2 regions of the Candidatus Defluviilinea gracilis genome follow, and region 1 is predicted to be linked to the other one. Evidence: a T-box and tRNA genes for the amino acid it is inferred to sense, from the RefSeq annotation. Region 1 holds a T-box; the other holds one or more tRNA genes.

Region 1 (4,420 bases):
ATCTTTGTCCGATCGTTGGGCAGTTGCTCGAGTCGCATCGTGTCGAGAGTCACATGCCCAGGTTCGGGCAGTCCCTCGAACTCGAAAGTTTGGATCATCAACTCTTCGCTCATGGTGTGGAACGTGCCGTGAAAGGCATACGCATTGCCTTCTTTGTCCTTGTGGATATAACGATACTTGCCGCCGCTCACAGGCTCGAACGTTTCGAGAACGACCTCGTAGCCATGCGGACCCAGCCACTGCGCGTACAGATTCGCGTCGGTGTGCGCCTTGTACACCAACTCGCGCGGCGCATCGAATTCGCGCGTGACGAACAACTCCTGCTTGCCTGGTTCTGCGGTAACAACGGTTTTATTTTGTGACATGTCATTGCTCCTTTTTCATTTTTTCCAATACGACATCCAACCGATCAAATCGCTCACTCCAAATTTTCTCGAACGGCGCGACCCACTCAAAGATCGGCTTGAGACGTTCGGCATTCACCCGATACATTCTCTGACGACCGACACGCCTCTCTTTCACCAACCCAACCTGCTTCAACACCCCCAAGTGTTTACTCACCGACGGCTGGTTCCAGCCAAGCAGTTCGACCAACTCATTGACCGAATATTCCTGCTCGCCCATCGCCTGAATAAGTTGACGTCGCCTGGGCTCGGCTACTGCGTTGAATGGATCATGAGTCGTCGGTGTTCGCGCCATACCAAGTATTATATTCCTATATAGGAATATGTCAAGAGAGAAATTCGGAGATTAGAGACTGGAGATTTGTTACTTGTTCCTTAACTTTGTCGCCAACAGGCTATCGTTTCGAGAAATCCTGCCAGCGCGTCTGACCCCGATGTTTCGCCGACGGAAAGTATTTTGCTCATCGGTAAATAGATGTTTTTATCTTCGATCAACGCATCGAAAAATTCATGCCACAACTCCCCCGCCTCGCCCTTCGCCGCCGACCTCAACCACGCCCCCGAAAGCGAGGTGGTTAGCGGCACAGCAATATCAGCAATTTCTTCTGTAATGTTCTTCGCCAACTCTTGCGGATGAATCATCCAAGCCGCATACATGGCGCCCATGAGGAAGTCATCGCCCGCGGGCGTGAGTCCGATTCCCAAGCCAGCGAGTTTGGATGAAATAGTTTTTGTTGTTGGAAAATCCGCTTTGATGATTGCGGTTGTTAGAGAATTAGACGCTTCGACAAGCTCAGCGCGGCGGAATTGGAGAATTGATTCGTTTTCGTTGTCAATTTGCAATAGGGCTAAACGATTTGTGATTTCATCTTTATTTGTTCGTAGGTTGTCCCATTTCGGCGCGGGGTTCCATGTCTGCGCGTTTGCAAACGAGATGGTGATGTCTCCAAGCGATAACTGTTCATCATGAATAGACACTTTCGATTCGACGGCGAGATGCCTGGCGAATATAACGGGTTCATCCACAACGAGATTAAAGGGACCGTTTCCAATCTCCGCATGAACAATTGAGAGAATTTCTCTTCTTTCGTTGATCAAGTTACACACCTCATCGAATACATGCAAAACTACAGGCTGGTTGGAAAGCGCCAGCCAACCGGCTAAAGACGGGGACTGAGACAGCGCGCGAATATCATACATACGTGTAGTTTACTTCAATACTTCTTCCCTTGCCTGCGATGCGTGTAGCGTGAGGTTCATAAAGGAGATGGATTTTCCTCCGCTGTTTTATGGAAAAGTCTCTTGTGTCCGCGCGATCCGTCTCTAAAGAGGCGGCTTTATAAGAAGACCCTGAATCCTCGCGAATAAGGCATTGTCATTTCTTGAGCCTCTCGTTATAATGTCAGTCTTTCGGGCGGGTAGCTCAGTTGGTTAGAGCACTGCTTTGACATAGCAGAGGTCGTAGGTTCGAGCCCTATCTCGCCCACTGGGTTCGTAGACAAGTAAACAGGTATCCATACACCAAAACGCATTGACCGAGACGAGTATGTGGTCACATCCCTGACAGGGAGAAGAGAACGAAGATTGAGAGTCTCTTCAAGGGAAGTCCACAGAAAACCACTCGCGAGCGTTGAGTTGAAAAGTGATCAGTGAGAAGTGATCAGTGAGTAGATGATACGGGTTGCTCCGTTAGAGGCTGAAGAGATGTGCGACAAAATTAATTTTGTCGTACAAATCGGGTGGAACCGCGTGAAGAAAATTCTCGCCCCGTGTGTGGGCGAGTTTTGTTTTAACTCCCTCCGTCCTTCGGACACCTCCCCCAAAATCCGACGAACCCCAGTCGGATTTTGGGGGAGGTAGGTGGGGCGAAAGGAGATCGCGATGACTGAAGACAGCGCCAACACTCATCAGCGGCTCGGAGGATTTGCTATTGCTTCCCTCTGAGGCGCGAGGATGTCCACGAAGCAGTAGCAGGTAAAAGCTTGTACTGAGCGAAGTCGAAGTATCAAGAAAGGAAGCGAAAATGTCGCAACAAGTTCAGGAAAAGTACGAAGAGTCAAATCTGTACAAGATCCGTCATTCGGCGGCGCATGTGATGGCGCAGGCGGTGATGGAGATGTTCCCCGATGGGAAGATCACGATCGGTCCGCCTGTGGAGAACGGGTTCTATTACGATTTCGACCTGCCGCGCAACCTCACGCCCGAAGATTTGGAGCAAATCGAAAAGCGGATGAGACAGATCGTGCAGGGCAAACACGAGTTCAAGAAGACGGTCATCTCAGCGGAGGAGGCGAAGAAAATTTTTGCGAACCAGCCGTACAAGTTGGAGTTGATCGAGGGACTCGAAAAAGGCGGACTCGATGAGTACGGAAATCCGCTCAAAGAAAAGCCCGAGATCTCGATCTATCAGCAAGACACGTTCGTGGATTTGTGCCGCGGTCCGCATGTGCAAAGCACGAAAGAGATCAAACAGGATGCGTTCAAGTTGATGTCTATTGCGGGCGCGTATTGGCGCGGCGACGAGAAGAACAAACAGTTACAGCGCGTCTACGGCACGGCGTGGGAGAGCAAGAAACAGCTCGAAGAATATCTGCACCAGCTCGAAGAGGCGAAGAAGCGGGACCATCGCAAACTCGGCAAAGAGCTGGAAATCTTCACGTTCGACGACGAGATCGGTCCTGGCTTGCCGTTGTTCCTGCCGAACGGCGGAGTGATGATCGAAGAGTTGGAGAAACTCGCCAAAGAGATGGAAGAGAAGGCAGGCTATGTGCGCGTCCGCACGCCGAACCTGACGAAAGAAGATTTGTTCATTCGTTCAGGTCATCTCCCCTATTACGCGGAGAGCATGTACCCGCCGATGGAACTCGAAGGCGTGAAGTATTACGTCAAGCCGATGAACTGCCCGATGCACCACAAAATTTTCGGGTCGAAGCCGCGCTCGTATCGTGACCTGCCGATTCGTCTCGCGGAATATGGAACGGTCTATCGCTACGAAAAATCAGGCGAGTTGTTTGGTCTGATGCGCGTGCGGTCTTTGCAGATGAACGACGCGCACATGTACGTGACGGAAGATCAATTTGAGCAGGAGTTCCTCGGCGTCGTTGACCTGTATCTCAAATACTTCGAGTTGTTCGGCATCGAGAAATATGTGATGCGACTGTCCCTGCATAGCAAAGCAGGGCTCGGCAAAAAGTATGTGGACAACGAACGCCTGTGGCTCAAAACGGAAGACATGGTGCGCCGCGCAATGGACAATGGCGGAGTGCCATATGTGGAAGCCGAGGATGAAGCCGCATTTTACGGTCCCAAAATTGACGTGCAGATCTGGTCGGTGATCGGCAAGGAGTTTTCGCTCGCCACGAATCAAGTGGACTTCGCCCAGCCCGAACGCTTCGACTTGAAGTACATCAACAAGGATGGGCAGGAAGAAGTGCCGCTGTGCATCCACCGCGCGCCGCTCTCCACGCACGAACGCTTGATTGGGTTCCTGCTGGAGCATTACGGAGGCAACTTCCCCGTGTGGCTTTCGCCTGAGCAGGTGCGCGTCATCTCGATCACGGACAATCAAAACGAGTATGCGGAGAATATCGCAAAGCAACTGCGTGAGAATGGCGTGCGCGCTCATGCGGATCTGTCGTCGCAACGCATGAATGCCAAAATCCGCTCGGCGCAGTTGATGAAAGTGCCGTATATGCTGGTGGTCGGCAAGAACGAGATGGAAGCGGAGCAGGTGTCTCTGCGCGTGAGGGATGGAAGCCAGCAGAACGGCATCGCCTTAAGCGAATTTATTGCGCGTGCGAAGGACCGTATCGAAAAACGAGCAGGTGAGTTATAAACCTGACGGCGGACGATACAATACAGGCGGAGGATTTTCCTCCGCCTGTATTATTTCACCAGCGCGTTGTTGAGTTGCGGGATGCGCGCGATCTCTTTGATTTCGAATCATGCGCTTCCTTCAATACAATAACGAGGCGCCTTCCAGCGGGAGGGTATCGAATATTCGAGGAACGGCAATC
Region 2 (4,420 bases), on a different contig from region 1:
GACACGGGCGCGATGACGGGTCACTCGCCCGACGCGACAGTCAATGCCGTCACCGAGCAAATTCAAAATGGCATCACGCTCATGCTTCCGTATGAAGATGTGATCTGGGTTGGCGAAGAACTTCAAAGAAGATTCAAACTTCCCTATTGGCAATTCGCCCTCACCGCCACCGACGCGAATCGATTCGCCCTCCGCATGGCGCGTCTCATCACGGGTCGCCCGAAAATTCTCGTCTTCAATTATTGCTATCACGGCTCGGTGGACGAAACCTTCATCACGCTCGACGAAGAAGGCACGCCGATTTCGCGCCCCAACAACATGGGTCCGCAAGTGGACCCGCGCGAAACGACGAAGGTCATCGAGTTCAACGACATCGCCGCGCTCGAAACCGCCCTCTCTGCCCGCGACGTTGCCGCCGTCCTTGCCGAACCTGTGATGACCAACATCGGCATCATCCATCCCGACGCGGGCTATCACGATGCCCTGCGCGCGATCACAAAAAAATACGGGACGTATCTCATCATTGACGAGACTCACACCATCTGTACGAGTCCAGGCGGATACACCGCTTCATTCGCCCTTCAACCTGACTTCCTCACCCTAGGCAAACCTCTCGCTGGAGGAGTGCCCGCCGCAGTCTACGGCTTCACTGAAGAAGTGAGTAAACAATTCTCCGCGCGCCTCAACACAGACGACGCGGATGTCGGCGGAATTGGCGGGACATTGGCAGGCAATGCTTTATCAATTGCCGCGATGAAAGCGACGTTACAAAATGTTTTAACAGAAGATTTTTATGCAAAAGCAATTGCCCTGCAAGAGAAATTCACCGCAGGCGTTGAATCGGTCATCGAAGAATTCGAACTGCCATGGATCGTCAAACGTCTCGGCAACCGCTCCGAATACTGGTTCCGCCCCAAGCCTCCCCGCAACGGGGGAGAGGCTCACGCCGCCATTGACCCCGAACTGGACCGCTACATGCACCTCTTCGCCCTCAACCGCGGCATCTTGCTGACTCCCTTTCACAACATGGCATTGATCTCGCCCGAAATCACCGAAGAGGATGTAAATTACCATACGAAGGTATTCCATGATGCGGTACGAAGTCTGTTTTCGTGATGTATAATGTGATGTATAGTCACAGGAGCACCAAATGAAAAAGATGGTTCGCAAGCAGATCTACATCCAAAAGAGTCAAGAAGAACGGCTAAAACGAGTTGCCGAAACAAGAGGCGTCAGCGAAGCTGAGATCATTCGCCGCGCCCTCGACAATGAGTTGAAACGCGCTGGTTATCGTTTGGCTTACGACAACGATGCGATGCAGCGTCTTTACAAAATGATGCGCGATCAGGACAAAAAACATCCTGTCCCTCGAAAAAAGCGTGACTGGATGCGCGAAGATCTTTATGAAGACCGAATGAAGCGATATGACCGTCGTTCTTCTTGACACCAATGTGCTGGTGTACGCGTTTGATCGCGGAGAACCCGAAAAGCGCGAGCGGGCAATGCAACTGGTGCTTGATCTGCAACAGAATGCAGTTGGTTGTTTGAGCGTGCAATCGCTTTCTGAGTTTTTCCATGCAGTGACGCGCGGATCAAAGCCCAAACTCTTTTTAGATGAGGCATTGGGTAAGGTGGTAGAGCGATGAACTTCCTAGAGAGCGTTGGTCTCCTTGCTATCCTGATAGTGGTCTATATCGGGTATCTCTCGCAAAACAAAGTAAGGCTCCCCTCCAGGCTTGAAGGCGCGCTCATTCTCCTCGTACTGTTCGCGGCGTACATGATTATCGCAAACACGTGGAGCGCGGCTGTGAGTTTCTTTTCTCCCTCTTCAACCAACACACCTACCCCAACTTCAACCAACACACCTACTCCAACTTCAACCCCTTCTTGTTTATTGTGGTCAAAGGTCACGCCTTCAATGGAGGGTCAAACAGTTTGTGTTCATGGTGTTATCAAGGAATACAAAGAGAAGGTTGGAAACTTCTACTTCAATTTCTATTTTGGAACGAATGAACAATTTTATCTCGTAAGCAACAACCTTTCATCTATTCCATTGAAGGGTTCTTGTATGTCGTCAACGGGGCGAGTTCAGCTCACCGCAGAGCATATCCCCTTTATGGAAATTACATCCTTCCAATTTTGCTAATAAGGTCTTATGCTAGTTGACAAAACGTCTTCGAATAAAACAAGACCTCCGAGTTCTTCAAGAACTCGGAGGTCTTTATTGAGCCACCGACGAGAGTCGAACTCGTGACCTAGCGATTACGAATCGCTCGCTCTGCCAACTGAGCTACGGTGGCGAATGTAACGCAAAATTAATTTTGCGTTACAGCGGCGGGATTATAAAGGAAACCAAATAAACCCGCAAGTTTTCAACCCCACGCATCGTCTGTGTCGTGAGAAAATAAACCCATGCTTCGCATCGCAATGCTTTCCTATCACACCTGTCCGCTTGCCACGCTGGGCGGCAAAGACACGGGCGGGATGAACGTCTACGTCCGCGAGCTCACGCGCCAACTCGGCAAAATGGATATCCATGTAGATGTCTTTACTCGCTCGCAAGACGATCACGTGCCGCACGTCTTGCACGAACTCGGCTACGGCAACCGCGTCGTCCACATCCCTGCGGGACCCGAACACCCCATGCCGAAACAGGAACTTGCAAATTACATCCCGCAATTTGTGGATGGAATCAGAGCCTTCGCATGTGATAAAAAGATTCACTACGACATCATCCACAGCCATTACTGGATGTCTGGGATTGCCGCCGCGTCTCTTTCCGACGGGTGGGCTGGTTCGCCCATCGTCCACATGTTCCACACCCTCGGCGAGATGAAGAACCGCATCGCGCGCACGGACGAGGAGCGCGAAGGGGCGTACCGAATCGAGGGTGAGAAGCAGGTCCTCCGTCGAGTTGACCGGGTGATCGTCGCCACAATCGCCGAGTTAACGCAACTCCGCTTCCTGTACAAGGCAGACGCGAAGAAACTTGTAGTCATCCCGCCCGGCGTGGATGTCAGCCACTTCTATCCCATCCCCGCCGATGAGGCGCGGTCGTACATTGGCTTGAAGCCTGAAGATCGGATGATCCTGTTCGTGGGGCGCATCGAGCCGCTCAAAGGCGTGGACACTCTGCTCGAGGCGATGTCTTGTTTGCAAATGAAAGAGTCGCGCCCGGTGCATCTTGCCATCATCGGCGGCGATCCCGCGGCAAGCCCAGAGATGATGAATGCTGAAATGGCGCGCTTAAAAAATTTGTGCGAGGTTCTTGGCTTGGACCAGTCGGTGGTGTTCCTGGGCGTGCGCGATCAGGATAAACTACCGTATTATTATTCGGCGGCGGAGGTGGTGGTGATGCCGTCGCATTACGAGTCGTTCGGCATGGTGGCGCTCGAGGCGATGGCGTGCGGCGCGCCTGTCATCGCCTCCGAAGTGGGCGGGCTTGCCTATCTCGTGCGCGATGGCGAGACAGGATTCACGATTCCCGCAGAAGAACCCGAAACGCTGTGCGAAAAATTATCGTGGCTGTTGAACGATGCCGAGTTGCACGCAAAGATGAGCGCCCAAGCCGCCGCGTACGCGCAAGATTACGCATGGGAGAAAATTGCGAAACAGATCGTGGATGTGTACGAGGAATTGAAGAAATGATGCGTTCGTATTATCCTCTTCTCGCTTGGATCATTTATTCGGCGCGCATTTCTATTTATGTTTTATTCTCGCCTCGTGGAAGGAAAATTCGCATGCCGTCTTGCTCGTCAACAATATAAGCATGTTTAGGATAGCGAAGCGCTATGGCGGTTATCCATAAATCGCCAATCGCTGCGCCGCCGTTGATCGTCGCACAAATTGCCCATAACCAGACGCTGGGCGAGCCGGCTTGTATAAGAATACCCAGGCATGCTGCGAGGCTTATAGCCGCGAGGGGCGCCAGAACGATAACAAGGTATTGGTTGCGTTGGAATGCATACCCCGGAGCGGTCGCGTAGAGCATCAATCCTTTCCAGTTGATCCCATATTTCGGGCGCGCACCAAAGATTTGCATTGTCATGCCGTGTATCAGCTCGTGTATTATGATCGTCAGCAGCAGGGCGAAGAGAAGGGTTGTCGCAGCGCTCCCAAAAAAGAATCCGGTTGATTTACCGAAGACGCGCGCGATTGTAAAGAAAACAATTCCGAAGACAAAGGCGAGCGGGATTGACAATAAATTTATGATAAGAATGCGGCTGGTCTTTTCGGCGATTTTCCAATACAACGCTTCCGCATAGCCGAGCGGCGGTTCTCCTGAAGTCGTTTCTAAATTTGGCATGCGTATTGATTCCCTTCATGAAGGCGCAGACATCGCTTTCAAAAATTAAACGGCTGAAAAAGCGTGTGCCAAATTTCCGACGAGAATACCTTCAGATTCGCCGCCTGAGCTTGA

What was found. A T-box is a leader RNA that pairs with one kind of tRNA and senses whether it is charged. The one in region 1 lies ahead of thrS (threonine--tRNA ligase), so its partner is inferred to be a tRNA-Thr.
Region 2: it has a tRNA-Thr gene. The T-box ahead of thrS (threonine--tRNA ligase) is inferred to sense a tRNA for this amino acid. The anticodon was not compared.

What each region holds. Positions count from the first base shown of each region.
Region 1 is NZ_DBNHEF010000074.1:78,428-82,847, reverse strand. Features, by position in the region: gene AC16KF_RS13100 (SRPBCC family protein) at 1-365, opposite strand, end outside; gene AC16KF_RS13095 (ArsR/SmtB family transcription factor) at 367-699, opposite strand; gene AC16KF_RS13090 (oxamate carbamoyltransferase subunit AllH family protein) at 780-1,604, opposite strand; tRNA gene AC16KF_RS13085 (tRNA-Val) at 1,817-1,890, shown strand; T-box leader at 1,927-2,177, shown strand; gene thrS (threonine--tRNA ligase) at 2,428-4,239, shown strand; gene AC16KF_RS13075 (PIN domain-containing protein) at 4,360-4,420, opposite strand, start outside.
Region 2 is NZ_DBNHEF010000072.1:45,675-50,094, forward strand. Features, by position in the region: gene AC16KF_RS12495 (aspartate aminotransferase family protein) at 1-1,116, shown strand, start outside; gene AC16KF_RS12500 (ribbon-helix-helix domain-containing protein) at 1,151-1,444, shown strand; gene AC16KF_RS12505 (PIN domain-containing protein) at 1,425-1,646, shown strand; gene AC16KF_RS12510 (hypothetical protein) at 1,643-2,146, shown strand; tRNA gene AC16KF_RS12515 (tRNA-Thr) at 2,228-2,300, opposite strand; gene AC16KF_RS12520 (glycosyltransferase) at 2,413-3,648, shown strand; gene AC16KF_RS12525 (DUF3267 domain-containing protein) at 3,704-4,306, opposite strand; gene AC16KF_RS12530 (hypothetical protein) at 4,324-4,420, shown strand, end outside.